3 regions of the Paenarthrobacter nicotinovorans genome follow, and region 1 is predicted to be linked to each of the others. Evidence: riboswitches for the same ligand, from Rfam matches in the RefSeq annotation. Region 1 holds a riboswitch; each other region holds the start of a gene.
The links. Region 1 has a riboswitch for glycine ahead of gcvP (aminomethyl-transferring glycine dehydrogenase). Riboswitches for the same ligand answer to the same signal wherever they lie in the genome.
Positions count from the first base shown of each region.

Region 2: linked by a shared signal. The riboswitch ahead of gcvP (aminomethyl-transferring glycine dehydrogenase) and the one ahead of gcvP (aminomethyl-transferring glycine dehydrogenase) in region 1 are both predicted to bind glycine.
Region 3: linked by a shared signal. The riboswitch ahead of cycA (D-serine/D-alanine/glycine transporter) and the one ahead of gcvP (aminomethyl-transferring glycine dehydrogenase) in region 1 are both predicted to bind glycine.

Region 1 covers NZ_CP089293.1:4,126,252-4,131,528, reverse strand. The annotation lists gene JMY29_RS19220 (PucR family transcriptional regulator) at 132-1,625, shown strand; glycine riboswitch at 1,700-1,798, shown strand; gene gcvP (aminomethyl-transferring glycine dehydrogenase) at 1,947-4,793, shown strand; gene gcvT (glycine cleavage system aminomethyltransferase GcvT) at 4,805-5,277, shown strand, end outside.
Region 2 covers NZ_CP089293.1:920,773-926,049, reverse strand. The annotation lists gene gcvP (aminomethyl-transferring glycine dehydrogenase) at 1-2,792, opposite strand, end outside; glycine riboswitch at 2,971-3,068, opposite strand; gene JMY29_RS04460 (TetR/AcrR family transcriptional regulator) at 3,162-3,701, opposite strand; gene JMY29_RS04455 (MFS transporter) at 3,775-5,277, shown strand, end outside.
Region 3 covers NZ_CP089293.1:765,052-770,328, reverse strand. The annotation lists gene JMY29_RS03760 (ExeM/NucH family extracellular endonuclease) at 1-2, shown strand, start outside; gene cycA (D-serine/D-alanine/glycine transporter) at 81-1,541, opposite strand; glycine riboswitch at 1,688-1,786, opposite strand; gene JMY29_RS03750 (FAD/NAD(P)-binding protein) at 1,862-3,799, opposite strand; gene JMY29_RS03745 (prolyl oligopeptidase family serine peptidase) at 3,860-5,277, shown strand, end outside.

The DNA of each region.
Region 1 (5,277 bases):
AGTAGTCATTCAATTCTTGGGTGACCGGCGTCACTCCGACTATCTGTAGATCGACTACAAATGATTAAGTTGCATATACATTTGTCTAAACGGTGCTGGCGACCATCCGGCACACCCCGGGAGGCCAAGGCATGGCAATCACCGTCGCTGAACTCGTCGCCGAACCGCAGCTGGGCCTGACAATCCTGGCCGGCTCGGCAGGAATGGATAACCGCATCACGTGGGCTCACACCTCGGACCTGCCCCGGCTCTGGGAGTGGGTCACGGGCGGCGAACTCATGATGACCAACGGCCTCTCCATCCCGGCGGACGCTGACGGGCAAGTGGCGCTCGCGGAGGCCCTGATGGACAGCGGTGCCAGCGCCCTGGCCATCGGAGAGAAGATGCACGCGCCGACCCTGACCGCGGAATTCCTGGCGGCGTGCGATCGGCTCCCCTTGCCCCTGGTCAACATTCCGTATCCGTTGCCGTTCATCGCGATCGCCAGGTCGGTTGCGGAGTCCTCGCTGCTCGAAGAGTCCCGTCGGCTCCGGCAGACGGCGCGCGTCTATGATCTGCTCCGCACCGCAGGTGCCTCCGAGGACCATTGGCAGAGCCTCGTACAGCGGCTGGCGACCGAGTTGGACGCGGACCTGTTCGTCGTGGATCGCCGCTGCCTCCATCCCTGGCACCCCGATGGGAAGGCACTCCCGGAGTTCCTCGCTGATGCCTGGGCGCCGTCGTCGGGGCAGGTGACCCCTGCCGGGAAGAACTTCCAGTGGCACCGTGTTCGGGGCAGGCACGTCCTGACCATGGATATCCCCACCCACGCGAATGCGCTTTTGGTGGTGCTGCCCAACAGCGAACCGCACCCGGACGCCGTCGTGCTCCTGCACGCCGCAACCGTGCTGGGACTGCAGCTTTCGCGCATCGTCCTATCTTTGGAAGGCCGCCACCGCCTGGCCGGCGAGTTCCTGCTCCAGGCCTTCGACGGCAGGCTCGGCACGGCGGACATGGAAAGCAGGCTGGCAGCTTTCGAGGTTCCGGCACAGGGCTTCGTGGTCGCCTCGATCTCAGCCGACGACGGCGACCGGCTGGCGAACGTCCACATCGAACTGTGGCGGCACGGGGTTGCGTCGGCGTCGTTGAAGCGGAACAACAGGTTCCATGTGGTGGTCCCGGCGGACACGGCAGAAGAAGTTCTGGTCCATTGCGCCGGTGTGGATGCCGCGATCGGGATAAGTGCGCCGGCAGCCGTTGCGAATATCCAACGCGCGTTGCAGGAATCCCTCTGGGCGCTCGGTTCGGCCCGGGCCAACAAGCTGGGTTTGGCCCGTTATGCCCAGGGCCCGTCCTGGTTGGGCCTGACCGGGGTTGAGGAGGGAACGGCTCTGGTCCGGCGGTTGTTGGGTCCGGTTTTCGACTACGAGCAGAGCCAGGAAGGCGATCTCATTGTCACGTTGCGGACGTATTTGGACTCGCAGCGGTCCTGGCAAAAGACGGCGGCAACCCTGTTCACGCACCGGCAAACCATCATCTACCGGATCCGGAAAATCGGTGAGCTGACGGGCCTGGACATGGGTGAAACCTCCACGGTGGCCCAGCTCTGGTTCGCCCTTCAGATCCACGAGGCCATGCACGGGTAGGGGCCGCTTGCTTGCACTTTTGCGAAACCCCACGCTATGGTGTGAAGCGTGTCACTCGCGTGACACAACGCTTTTGATCTGCGGCGGGAGAGTCCTGCCGGTACATCCAGTCAGGCGCCGTAGGAGCAAATCCTCCCCAGGAATCTCTCAGGCCCATGTACCGCCGCGGTTAGGCAACTCTGGAAAGCAGTTCGGGTAACCGGGCTCACCGACGGTGCAAGCAGGCAACCATTCCTGCGGAATCTCTCAGGTCCAATACAGAGCGGGGAGGAACCCACATCATCGTGGCGCTCAGTGGGCGCCTGAATCATGGAGTTCCTCTTGACTGTTCAATCAACCCCCACCGCTTTCGCGGACCGGCACATCGGCGCCCGGCGCCAGGCCGACGTTGACACCATGCTCAAGGCCATCGGCTACGACTCTGTCGACGGCCTGGTGGACGTAGCCGTCCCCGATTCCATCCGCCAGGACACGGCCCTGAAACTGCAGGATGCCCTCACCGAGGTGCAGGTCCTCGCCGAACTGCGGAAGCTCGCATCCAAGAACAAGACCGCGGTCCAGATGATCGGCCAGGGCTACTACGACACCGTCACGCCCCCGGTCATCCGCCGCAACATCCTGGAAGCTCCCGCGTGGTACACGGCCTACACGCCGTACCAGCCGGAAATTTCCCAGGGCCGCCTTGAAGCGCTCCTCAACTTCCAGACCATGGTGCAGGATCTCACCGGCCTTCCCGTGGCGAACGCTTCCCTGCTGGATGAAGCCACCGCGGTGGCCGAGGCCGTGTTGCTGATGCGCCGGGCCAACAAGAACAAGACGGCCAAGGATGGCAAGACTGTTTTGGACGCCGACCTCCTTCCGCAGACCATCGCCATCGTGAAGGGCCGTGCTGAGGCGCTGGGCTTCGAGGTGGAGGTCGCGGACCTCTCCGCCGGTCTGCCCGACGGCGACATCAACGGCGTCGTCCTCCAGCAGCCTGGTGCTTCAGGCCGGGTTTTCGACCATTCCGGCGTCATTTCCGAAGCGAAGGAACGCGGCGCACTGGTCACCGTGGCCGCGGATTTGCTGGCGCTCACCCTCATCACGCCCCCGGGCGAACAAGGTGCCGACGTCGCCGTCGGAACTGCGCAGCGCTTCGGTGTTCCGCTGTTCTTCGGCGGCCCGCACGCGGCCTACATGGCCGTGCGTGAAGGCATGGAGCGGACGCTCCCGGGCCGCATCGTCGGTGTCTCCAAGGACAACGCCGGCGTCCCCGCCTACCGCCTCGCGCTGCAGACCCGCGAGCAGCACATCCGCCGCGAAAAGGCCACCTCCAACATCTGCACGGCACAGGCATTGCTCGCGATCGTCGCTTCGATGTACGCCGTCTACCACGGCCCTGAAGGCCTGAAGGCGATCGCCGAAACCGTCCACGGCCACGCCCGCGTCCTTGCCACTGCACTGCAGAAGGCTGGCCGCGAGCTCGTCTCAGATTCCTTCTTCGACACCCTCACCGTCCGCGTCCCCGGCAAGGCGGACAAGGTCATCGCCGCCGCCGAAGCCCGCGGCATCAACCTGCGGATCATCGACGCCGACACCGTTGGGGTTTCGGTTGATGAAACCACGACGCCGGAAGTCCTCTCCGCGGTAGCCGTCGCCTTTGGTGCCGGTCCGGTGGGGGACGCCTCCGGGTTCGAACTGCCCGAATCCGTAGTCCGCACCTCTGATTTCCTACAGCACCCGGTGTTCAACACGCATCGTTCAGAGACGCAGCTGTTGCGCTATATCCGCAAGCTGTCCGATCGGGACCTCGCGCTGGACCGCACCATGATCCCGCTGGGCTCGTGCACCATGAAGCTCAACGCCACTGCCGAAATGGAAGCCATTTCCTGGCCGGAGTTCGCCTCGATCCACCCGTTCGCTCCGGACCACCAGACGGCCGGTTGGCGCGAACTGATCGAAGACCTGGAAGCCGACCTCACCGAGATCACCGGCTACGACCAGGTCTCCATCCAGCCGAACGCCGGCTCCCAGGGTGAGCTTGCCGGGCTCCTGGCGATCCGCGGCTACCACCTGTCCCGCGGCGATGAGCAGCGCAACGTGTGCCTCATCCCGGCCTCGGCCCACGGCACGAACGCTGCCTCCGCGGTGCTGGCCGGAATGAAGGTTGTCGTCGTGGCGGCGGCATCCGATGGCACGATCGACCACGACGACCTGAAGGCCAAGATCGAGGCCAACAAGGACGCGCTCTCCTGCATCATGATCACGTACCCGTCCACGCACGGTGTGTACGACGCCGACGTCCGCGAAGTCTGCGATGCGGTCCACGCAGCCGGTGGCCAGGTGTACGTTGACGGCGCCAACCTCAACGCGCTGGTTGGCTTGGCCCAGCCGGGCAAGTTCGGTGGCGATGTCTCGCACCTGAACCTGCACAAGACCTTCTGCATCCCGCACGGCGGTGGCGGTCCGGGCGTTGGCCCGGTCGCAGCCAAGGCACACCTGGCACCGTTCATGCCCGGCGACGCGAACAGTGATTCTGCCGAAGGCGGCGTCGCGATCTCGGCCTCCCGCTACGGTTCCGCCGGCGTCCTGCCGATCTCCTGGGCGTACGTGAAGCTCATGGGTGGCCAGGGTCTGACCGAAGCAACCAAGTCCGCGCTGCTGGCCGCGAACTATGTTGCCTCCAGGTTGGATGAGCACTTCCCGGTGCTCTACACAGGTGAAGGCGGACTTGTGGCTCACGAGTGCATCCTGGACCTCCGCGAGCTGACCGCGAAGACCGGCGTCACCGCTGAGGACGTAGCCAAGCGCCTCATCGACTTCGGCTTCCACGCCCCCACGCTGGCCTTCCCTGTGGCGGGAACCTTGATGGTGGAACCCACCGAGTCCGAGGACCTGGCCGAGATCGACCGCTTCATCGAAGCCATGATCACCATCCGTGCCGAAATCGAGCAGGTGGCCAACGGTGATTTCACTGTTGAGAAGTCGCCGCTGCGCAACGCGCCGCACACGGCTGCCGCCGTCGTCAGTTCCGATTGGGTCCGCGACTACCCGCGTGAGCAGGCCGCCTTCCCGGTCCACCACCTCAAGCAGGACAAGTACTTCCCGCCGGTAGGCCGCATTGACGGTGCCGCAGGCGACCGCAACCTGGTGTGCTCCTGCCCGCCCCTTACGGACTTCGAAAACTAAGGACTCCTGAGATGACTGAGAACTACACAGCCCTGTACGAGCAGCACAAAAAAGCCGGCGCTTCCTTCACGGATTTCGGCGGCTGGCAGATGCCCCTCAAGTACGAGTCCGAACTCGCCGAGCACCACGCGGTCCGCAACGCAGCCGGCCTGTTCGACCTCTCCCATATGGGCGAAGTCTGGGTCACCGGCCCCGACGCCGCAGCGTTCCTGGACTACGCCCTGGCGGGCAAGCTGTCCGCGATTGCGGTGGGCAAGGCCAAGTACTCGCTGATTTGCAACGCCGACGGCGGCATCATCGACGACCTCATCACGTACCGTCGCGCTGACGATAACTTCCTGGTGGTCCCCAATGCGGGCAACGCCAAGGTGGTTGCGGCGGCACTGAAGGAGCGGTCAGCCGGCTTCGACGTGCTGGTTGACGACGCCTCCGCCGAGACGTCTCTGATTGCCGTGCAGGGCCCAAACGCCGAGGCGATCCTGCT
Region 2 (5,277 bases), 1.1 Mb from region 1:
GCGGCACCGTCAATGCGGCCAACGGGCGGGAAGTACTTGTCCTGCTTGAGGTGGTGGACCGGGAAGGCGGCCTGCTCGCGCGGGTACGCGCGGTCCCAATCAGAAGTTACGACGGCGGCAGCCGTGTGGGGCGCCCGGCGAAGCGGGGAATCCTGCACGGAGAAGTCGCCGTGGGCCACCTGGTCGATTTCCTTGCGGATGGTGATCATGGCTTCGATGAAGCGGTCAATCTCCACGAGGTCCTCGGACTCGGTGGGCTCCACCATCAAGGTACCCGCAACCGGGAAGGCCAGGGTGGGGGCGTGGAAGCCGAAGTCGATGAGACGCTTGGCCACATCCTCGGCCGTGACGCCGGTCTTCGCGGTCAGTTCACGCAGGTCCAGGATGCACTCGTGGGCCACGAGTCCGCCTTCACCCGTGTAGAGCACCGGGAAGTGCTCGTTGAGGCGCGATGCGATGTAGTTCGCAGCCAGCAGCGCGGACTTGGTGGCTTCGGTCAGGCCCTGGCCACCCATGAGCTTCACGTACGCCCAGGAGATCGGGAGGACACCGGCCGAACCGAAGCGGGATGCCGAAATCGGGACATCGTTGCCTTCGGTCCAGGATGCCGCGTCACCGGGCATGAACGGCGCCAGGTGTGCCTTGGCAGCAACCGGGCCAACGCCCGGTCCGCCGCCGCCGTGCGGGATGCAGAAGGTCTTGTGCAGGTTCAGGTGCGAGACGTCGCCGCCGAACTTGCCCGGCTGGGCCAATCCCACAAGTGCGTTGAGGTTGGCGCCGTCGATGTAAACCTGGCCGCCGGCCTCGTGGATGGCATCGCAGACTTCGCGGACGTCGGCGTCGTACACGCCGTGCGTGGACGGGTAGGTGATCATGATGGCCGAAAGGGCGTCGCGGTGGGCTTCGATCTTGGCCTTCAGGTCAACGTGGTCGATGGTGCCATCAGGAGCGGTGGCCACCACCACGACCTTCATGCCGGCCAGCACTGCCGAGGCAGCGTTCGTGCCGTGCGCGGACGCCGGGATGAGGCAGACGTTGCGCTGGTCATCGCCGTTGGACAGGTGGTAGCCGCGGATGGCCAGCAGGCCTGCGAGCTCGCCCTGGGAACCGGCGTTGGGCTGGATGGAGACTTGGTCGTAGCCGGTGATTTCGGTCAGCTGGGCTTCGAGGTCGCTGATGAGCTCACGCCAGCCCTCGGTCTGGGAATCCGGAGCGAACGGGTGGATGGAGGCGAACTCCGGCCAGGAAATGGCTTCCATCTCGGCAGTGGCGTTGAGCTTCATGGTGCAGGAACCGAGCGGGATCATGGTGCGGTCCAGCGCGAGGTCGCGGTCAGAGAGCTTGCGGATGTAGCGCAGGAGCTGGGTTTCGGAGCGGTGGGTGTTGAACACCGGGTGCTGCATGAATGCGCTGGTGCGCTCAACGGAAGCCTCCAGGGCAAAGTCCTCGGCGGCATCGGTGACCGAAGCGCCAAAGACATCGAGCAGGCGGCCGACGATGTCGGACGTAGTCGTCTCATCAACGGAGATGCCAACAGTGTCGGCATCGATGCCGCGCAGGTTGATGCCCTTGGCCTCGGCGGCGGCGACGATCTCTGCTGCCTTGCCCGGGACGCGGACCGTGAGGGTGTCGAAGAACGAACCGTGGAGGACCTCGACGCCGGCAGCCTTCAGGGACGCTGCGAGCGTGCGGGCGTGGCTGTGGGCGGTCTCGGCGATCGCTTTCAGGCCTTCGGGGCCGTGGTAGACGGCGTACATCGAAGCGACGATGGCCAGCAGCGCCTGCGCGGTGCAGATGTTGGACGTGGCCTTCTCGCGGCGGATGTGCTGTTCGCGGGTCTGCAGGGCCAGACGGTAGGCGGGGACACCGGCGTCGTCCTTGGAAACGCCCACCAGACGGCCCGGCATGGAACGCTCGAGACCCTTCTGGACGGCCATGTAGGCCGCGTGCGGGCCGCCGAAGAAGAGCGGGACACCCAGGCGCTGGGCGGAACCCACGGCGATGTCAGCGCCCTGCTCACCCGGAGGGGTGATGAGCGTCAGGGAAAGGAGGTCGGCGGCAACGGTGACCAGTGCGCCGCGTTCCTTGGCCTCGGCAATGACGGCGGAGTGGTCGAAGACGCGGCCGGAAACACCGGGCTGCTGGAGGACGACGCCGTTGATGGCACCTTCCGGAAGGCCGGCTGAAAGATCGGCAACCTCAACCTCGAAGCCGAGGGCTTCAGCACGGCCCTTGACGATGGCGATGGTCTGCGGGAGGCAGTCTGCGTCGAGCACAGTCTTGCCGTCCTGCACGGCCTTGTTCTTGTTGGCGCGGCGCATCATGAGGACGGCCTCGGCCACGGCGGTTGCTTCGTCAAGCAGCGAGGCGTTGGCGATAGGCAGGCCAACGAGGTCCTGGACCATGGTCTGGAAATTCAGGAGTGCTTCAAGGCGGCCCTGCGAAATTTCAGGCTGGTACGGGGTGTAAGCGGTGTACCAGGCCGGGGACTCAAGGATGTTGCGGCGGATGACCGGCGGCGTGATGGTGTCGTAGTAGCCCTGGCCGATCATCTGGACCGCGGTCTTGTTCTTGGAGGCGAGCTTGCGCAGCTCGGCCAGGACCTCGACTTCGCTCAGCGCGTTCTGCAAGGTGAGGGCGACGTCCTGGCGGATGTCGTTCGGAACGGCAGTGTCGACCAGCGAGTCAACAGAGTCGTAGCCAACGGACTTGAGCATGGTCTCAATGTCGGCCTGGCGGCGGGCGCCGATATGCCGATCGACGAAGGTGGTGGAGGCAGAACTAACCGTCACGAAGGAACTCCAATACTTGGGCGGCGTTTGGGTACGCCACAGCGGCTCGGGTTCCTCCCCGCTCTGTATTGGACCTGAGAGTTTCCGCGTGTTGTCCGCACAACGAATCGCTTGCACCGTCGGTGAGCACAGCATCCCACGTCAATGGCGTGGAGTGCCTGCTGCTTTCCAGAGTTGCCTCGCCGCGGCGGTGCGTGGGCCTGAGAGATTCCTGGGGAGGGTTTGCTCCTACGGCGCCTGCATCACGTGCCTGCAGGACTCTCCCGCCGCAGATCAAAGGCATGTTCAGTTGTCTGTGGGCGCCACGCTGGGCACGCCACAAGGCTTAATTGTCCTACGTGCAAGGCCCTGCGGCAAATGGATGAGCAGTCACTTCCGCAGGCGGTCCAGGACCCCCAGCAGGATTTCGACGTCGGCCTCCCGACCGGCGATGCCGGCCCCCTGCCCGCCCTCGAACATCGCGTTGAAATAAAGGCCGTCGCCCATGTAGCTGACGGCCTTGGCGATCTCCGGTCCTACGTCTTCGGCCAGGACATCAAGCCACTGCTGCTGGATTCCTGCGAAGCGCCGCCGCGTTTCCTCATGGGCTACTTCAGCGAGCCTGGTGGCGGCAACGAAGGCCCTGTCCATGGGGGTGTCGGCCCAGAGGGAGGACCGGATGAAGTAGGCGGCCGAACCGTCCGGCGCGGCCTTCATCTGCTCAATGTCCTCCTGCGCCAACTCGTCCAGGCGTTCCAGCAAGGCGCTGATCAGGGCTTCCTTGTTGGGGAAGTGATACAGCAGCCCGCCCTTGGAGACACCGGCCCTCTTGGCGACGGCATCCAGGGTAGCGGCCCGCTCCCCTACCTCGATCAGGAGGGATTCGTAGGCATCCAGGACGGCGTCCCGGGCAACTGGTTTTCGTGGCATGTGTACATCATTCCCTAAAGAATTGCGGGGGTTGAATTTGTAACTATACCGTCTGGACGGTACAGTAAAAGGCATGTTCTCGCCGTCCTCAACCCAAGCACCCCGTTCCGCCGCCCCCTTGACGGGCCCGGCTGCACCGTGGCGCGACTGGACGGCCTTGGCACTGCTGATGTTCCCGGTGCTGCTGGTGGCCGTCGATAACACCGCGCTCACTTTTGCCCTGCCGGAAATCGCCCGCTCCCTGGACGTGGGCGGCATACAGCTCCTGTGGATCGTTGACGCCTACCCGCTGGTGCTCGCTGCGCTCCTGGTCTCCATGGGCAACCTTGGTGACCGGATCGGACGACGCCGGTTGCTTCTGATCGGCAGCACAGGCTTCGCGGCGGTTTCGGCTGCTACGGCATTCGCTCCGTCCGCGGAGTGGCTTATTGCCGGACGCGCTGCACTCGGCGTCTTCGGCGCCATGCTGATGCCATCCACGTTGTCCTTGATAAGGAACATCTTTACCGACCCCAACCGCCGTCGGCTCGCGATCGCTGTATGGGCTGCCGGATTCTCCGGCGGCGCAGCCCTTGGTCCCATCTTCGGCGGCTGGCTGGTGGAGCACTTCTGGTGGGGCGCCGTCTTCCTGGTAGCAGCATTCCTGCTTCTGCCACTCCTTGCCTTTGGCCGGGTACTCATTCCCGAGTCCAAGGACGCCAACCCCGGCCGGGTGGATGTGTCCAGCATTGTCCTGTCCGTGGTCACCATGGCGCCCTTCGTTTACGGCATCAAGGAATTCGCGGTCCACGGCTTCGGTGCGTCAGCTGCTGCTTTCATGGGCTTTGGCCTGGTGATGGGCATTCTGTTCGTCCGCCGCCAGCAAAGGATCGAAAGCCCCATGCTGGATGTTTCCCTGTTCAAGAACAAGGTCTTTAGCACGGCCATCGTGGCCAACGTGCTATCCCTGTTTTCCATGACGGGGTTCATCTACTTCTTTGCCCAGCACCTGCAGCTGGTCGAAGGGCAGTCCCCCATGGAAGCCGGCATCGCCATGATCCCGGCCCTCCTGGCCACCGTCATCGCCGGCCTGCTCGTAGTACCGCTGGTCAAGAAAGTACGGCCCGGCTTCGTGGTGGCCGGCGGACTGACACTGAGCGCCATAGGCTACCTGGTGGCCGTCGTGGGTGACCACGGCAGCGGACCGGTGTTCCTCCTGTCAGCCCTGACGGTCCTGGCCGTCGGCGTGGGTGCAGCGGAGACCATCTCCAACGACCTCATCCTGGCGTCCGTGCCGGCAGACAAATCAGGGGCGGCCTCGGCCATCTCCGAGACCGGTTACGAACTCGGTTCCCTCCTGGGAACAGCCGTGCTCGGTTCAATCCTCACCGCGTCCTACCAGCACAACCTCGTCATTCCCGACGGTGTGCCCACAGAGGCGGCGAGGAAGTCCGGGGAGACTCTGGCAGGTGCGGTTGACGCGGCATCCGGGCTCCCCGCCCAGTTGTCGGAGGCACTGACCACCGCCGCCCGGATAGCCTTCAACTCCGGCGTCCACATCACCGCGGCGATTGGGCTGGTACTGATGGCAGGAGCA
Region 3 (5,277 bases), 950 kb from region 1:
GACCACTCCCGGCAAAAGCAACATAAGCAGGGCCCTCCACGCAGCCAGCGTGAAGGGCCCTGCTTTTGCGTTCGGGAAGCCTACTTGGTGGCCGGCTCCGGCTCGGCCGTCCTCTCAGCATCCCGCTGCAATTCAGCCTGGAACTCCGCGTAGCGTGCCAGATGCGCGGGCCGGCGCCGAAGGATGATCCACGCGACCCCCAGAATCACAAACCACACGGGGGTGGCGAGCAAGGCAATCAGGGTGTCCGGCTGGGTGGTAAGGGCCCACAGCACGAAAGCGAAGAACGCGAACACCACCCAAACCATCACCACGCCACCGGGCATCTTGAACGCTGACGACTCGTGCAGGTGTGGCCGGCGCTTCCTGAAGGCAAGGTAGCTGGCCAGGATGATCGACCAAACGAACACGAAGCACACCGCGGACACTGTGGTCACCATGTCGAAGGCCTTGCCAACGTCCTGGCCGGCGTACATGAGCACGACGCCGGACAGCAGCAGGACGCAGGACAGGAACAGGGCGTTGCGGGGTACTTTGCGTCCGGAGAGGGCGCCAAACACCTTGGGCGCGTCGCCCTCCTGGGCGAGACCAAACACCATGCGGGACGTGGAATAGATGCCGGAGTTGGCAGAGGACATGGCCGATGTCAGCACCACGAGGTTGACGATGGTGGCCGCTGCGCCGAGGCCTGCCAGGGAAAACATCGCGATAAACGGGCTGTGGCCGGCGGCGAACTGCGTCCACGGTGTGACGGACATGAGGATGATGAGGGCACCGACGTAGAACAGCAGAACCCGGATGGGGATCGAGTTGATGGCCTTGGGGAGGTTCTTCTCCGGGTCCTTGGCTTCGGCAGCGGTGGTGCCCACCAGTTCGATGCCCACGAACGCGAACACGGCGATCTGGAAACCGGCCACGAAGCCCATGAACTCGTTCGGGAAGAAGCCGCCATGGCTCCACAGGTTGGAGAAACCGGCCGGACCGGCGTCGGACTCGAAGCCGCTGAAGATCATGAACAGGCCAACAATGATGAGCGCAGCGATGGCCACGATCTTGATGAGCGCGAACCAGAACTCCGTCTCACCGAAGGCCTTCACGGTGGCCAGGTTCAGGAGCAGGAGAATGCCGATGGTGATGAGTCCCGGAACCCACAAGGGCAGGGAAGGCCACAATTCCTTGGAGTAGCCGGCGATGGCGATCACGTCGGCGATCCCGGTAATGACCCAGCAGAACCAGTAGGTCCAGCCGGTGAAGAACCCGGCCCAAGGGCCCAGGAGGTCAGCGGCGAAATCGCTGAAGGACTTGTAGTTCAGGTTGCTGAGGAGCAGTTCGCCCATGGCACGCATGACGAAGAACAGCATGAAGCCGATGATCATGTACACAAAAATGACGGATGGGCCGGCTGCGGAAATGGTCTTTCCCGAGCCCATGAAAAGGCCGGTGCCAATCGCTCCACCGATGGCTATGAGCTGGATGTGGCGGTTGCTGAGCTGGCGTTCGAGATGGGGTGAACCGGCACTCGCGGAAGGATGAATCGTCAAAGGAACTCCGTCGTTCAGGCGGCACAAGGTGCCGCATTGATTCGGGTTCCTCCCCGCTCTGTACGTGGACCTGAGAGTTTCCGCGGGCATGGGCCTGCTTGCACCTTCGGTGAGTCCGGTATGGCCGGACTGCTTTCCAGAGTTGCCTCGCCGCGGCGGTACATGGGCCTGAGAGATTCCTGGGGAGGGTTTGCTCCTACGGCGCCTGACGGGATGTACCGGCAGGACTCTCCCGCCGCAGATCAAAAGCGCGCACACCCTTGCGGGTGATGCAGCTCACACAGTAACGAAGGCTGGCAGGCAACGCAAGCCTGTGACGGCTAGAGGCCCAGGATGCTGCGGGCGATCTCGTCAGCGTCCCGCAAGGTCCGCTGGCCGCTGGCATAGGCCCGCCCGGAGCGGGGACGGGCTTCGGCGGCAATGGCATTGCCCCACTGCGACGCGGACAACTGCAAGCCCAGAACGTACATGTTTTCCGTGATGGATCCGTTGGCGGCAAGGGGACGGTAAGGGTGCGGCTCAACGTCCAGGCCGGTGGTTTGCATGGGCGTCCCCTCCACACTCATCATGATCTTGGTCCGCACCAGGCCGTCGGCCATGAGCTGCTCGAGCAGCGGAGAAATGTTGATGCCCACCCTGTTGGCGGGTGACATCGCTTCGATCAGGGTGCGTGCTTCAGCGGGCCCCTCGTGGACCCAGGGTGACGCCGCCCGGAACACTTTTGCGCCACGATCGACGCTGAACTTGGGGTCCGGTCCCACAAAACTCACGACGCCGGCACGCGCCAAGGCGGCCAGCTGCTCCGAACGCAGCGCAGGAGGTCCGCTGGCCAACCCTTCGACAAACGACTCGAACCAGCCGCGCAGCCCTGCCAGCCAGGACTCGTCGGTGATGCCGCCGTCGGCTACAACGGTCTTGAGGATGGCACGGCCGGTGTGGAGCGCGCCGATGGCCATCTTCACGGGGTCCGATTCGCCCAGCGCCGAACGCCGCGCGTCGTCGTCCAGGTACGCGGTGATCGCAGCATCCAGGTCACGCCGTGACGCGAACGTCCGGCCCGCCAACGGCGCCGCGAGCCCGCGCAGGTTCAAACGCCGTGATGCCACCACATGCTTTTCAACCAGGACCTCCACGTCGCTTTCCCAGTTTGCCGTGGTGTGGGCATGCGGTTGGAGCGCGTCTTCGAGGTCGGCCAGGAACTGCGCCGGGTCCTTGATCGCGGCCGGCTGGGACCGGGCCAGCGTCGAATAATAGGCCCACAGCGCGTCCCGGTGCAGCAAGGGCCACAGGTCATGGTCGAAGCCGGGCTGGATGCCTGCGGCCCGGAACCGGTCCACTGCGTCCTCGGTCAGGTAGCGCATGGTGATGCTGCGCGGGTAATAGCCCTCCAAACCGGCTTTGGCCCGGTACGGCGTTCCCCTGCGTGACGCGGCGATGATCCTGGGCTCCCGGCCCGAGGCCCGGTACTCCAACACCCCGGCACCGGGCGCTCCGGCTTCAAGGAACTTGCCGCCGCGGCCTTCGGTCAGCTGACCCATCACATCAAAGAAGTTCAAGCCCATGCCGCGGACAAGAACCGGCTCATTGTCCGGCACAACCTGCCAGTCAACGTCGGCGGGCGGTGCCGGCGGGAAGTACAGCAGGCCCAACTCGTCAGCTGCGCGCTTGAATGATTTCTGCTCCGGATTCAGCCGTGATTCGATGTGACCCAGAGCCAGCACCACCGAATCGACGGTGAGCGTGCCGCCGTCGACCAGTTCGACGTCGAACATCCCGTCCACGGGCCGCGCCGCAACGGCGAGCGTTTCATGGAAGGTGACTTCCACGCCCTCGGGCTTCCGCTCCAGCAACCCGGCCAGGGTTTGGCGCAGGTACCGCCCGTACAGCGCACGGCTGGGGAAATCGTGGGACTCGAGCGTGGCCAGCTCTGCCTTTTCGGCGTCGTTCAGCCCGGCACCGTCGCGACGCCGGGCCTCGCGCCACTGGTCGAAGGAACCACCCGCCAACGGTGCCGCCAATCCGGAATCCTCGGGGATGAGGGTGGGATAGAACGACTGGGTGTTCATCAGGTAGAGGCGCGACTGTTCCGGCTGCCACACGTGTCCGGAGCCGGCGGGGTACGGATCCACCACATGGATCTGCAGGGTGGCGCCTCCAGCTCTCTTCGCAGCCCAATTCGCGAGCAACCGTTCGAGGACACTGGTGCCCCGAGGGCCCGCCCCCACAAGGGCAACACGGTTGATTTGGGATTTAGCCACGCTCCAGCCTAACTTCTGCGTGACTTGCTTACCGTCGAAGTGTGTTGCTTGGATGGGGCGATGACCACCACAGAAGCTGATCCGTCGCCACTTTCCGGGAATGACACCGCGCCGGCCTCCGGACCGCGCCACGCGGCGGAGTCCGCACCTGAGCCCACGGATGAAAACGCCTGGCTTGAGGACATCCACGGCGAAGAGCAGTTGGCCTGGGTCAGGGAACAGAACGCCCGCACCGAAGAGCTGCTCGAAGACGCCGATTACGCGGCGGTCGAGTCCGGCATCCTGGAAGTCCTGGACTCCACGGACCGGATCGCCATGGTCAACAAACGCGGCGATTTCTACTACAACTTCTGGAAGGACCAGGAGCACCCCAAGGGCCTTTGGCGCCGCACCACCTGGGAGAGCTACCTCACCGAGGATCCCGAGTGGGATGTACTGCTCGACGTCGATGCCCTTGCCGCTGCTGAAGGTGTTGAGTGGGTGTTCCACGGCGCCGGTTTCCTCCGTCCTTCGGACGGCGCAGAGTACCGCTTTGCCATGGTTTCGCTCTCCCCCGACGGGGGCGACGCCGACCGCCACCGCGAGTTCGACGTCGAAACGCGAACCTTCGTGGACCCGGCAGCAGGTGGCTTCGACATTCCCACAGCCAAAGGCAACATCAGCTGGTTGGATGCCGACACCCTTCTCGTGTCCAGCACAGCTGAAGGCTTGCCCGCCACGTCGTCCTCCTATGCACGGACCGGCGTCAAGCTTCGCCGCGGGCAGTCGCTCGCGGACGCTGAGCGCCTGTTCGAAATTCCGGAGAACCACATGCTGGCCATGGTGGCGCACGATTCCACGCCCGGTTTCGAGCGGACCTTCGCCGTTGACTACATCGACTTCTACAACCGCAGTACGTGGCTGCTGCGCGACGACTCGTGGGTGGCCATTGACGTGCCCACCGATGTCAACATCAGCGTCCACCGCGATTGGCTGCTTTTCCGCCCCCAGGGCGACTGGGAAGCAGCGGGGGTCACGTACCCGGCCGGCTCCCTGCTGGCCGCAGATTTCGAAAGCTACCTGGCTGGCCCGGCCGAGCTGCTGGTCCTGTTCACCCCTGATGCCCACACGTCATTGCAGTCCTGGAGCTGGACCAAGGATTACCTGCTGCTGAACCTCCTCCGGGACGTCTCCTCCGAGATCAGGGTCCTGGATCCGTCGGCTGTTGACGCCTCGGGCTCGTGGGCCTCCACCGTCCTGGACGCCTGCCCTCCCCTGCACGACGTCAATGCCTACGCCGTGGATGATGAGGACGTCTCCGACTCCGGAGCCGGGAACGACTTCTGGTTGGTGGCCACAGGCTTCACGACACCCACCACTTTGACCCGGGGGACGCTTTCGCCTGCAGCAGCGCAGGACACGGCCGACGGTGACGTGGCTGACGGCGGCGTGGTGAGCGGTGGCGTGGTGAGCCGGCACACCGAAGTGAAGCGGTCGCC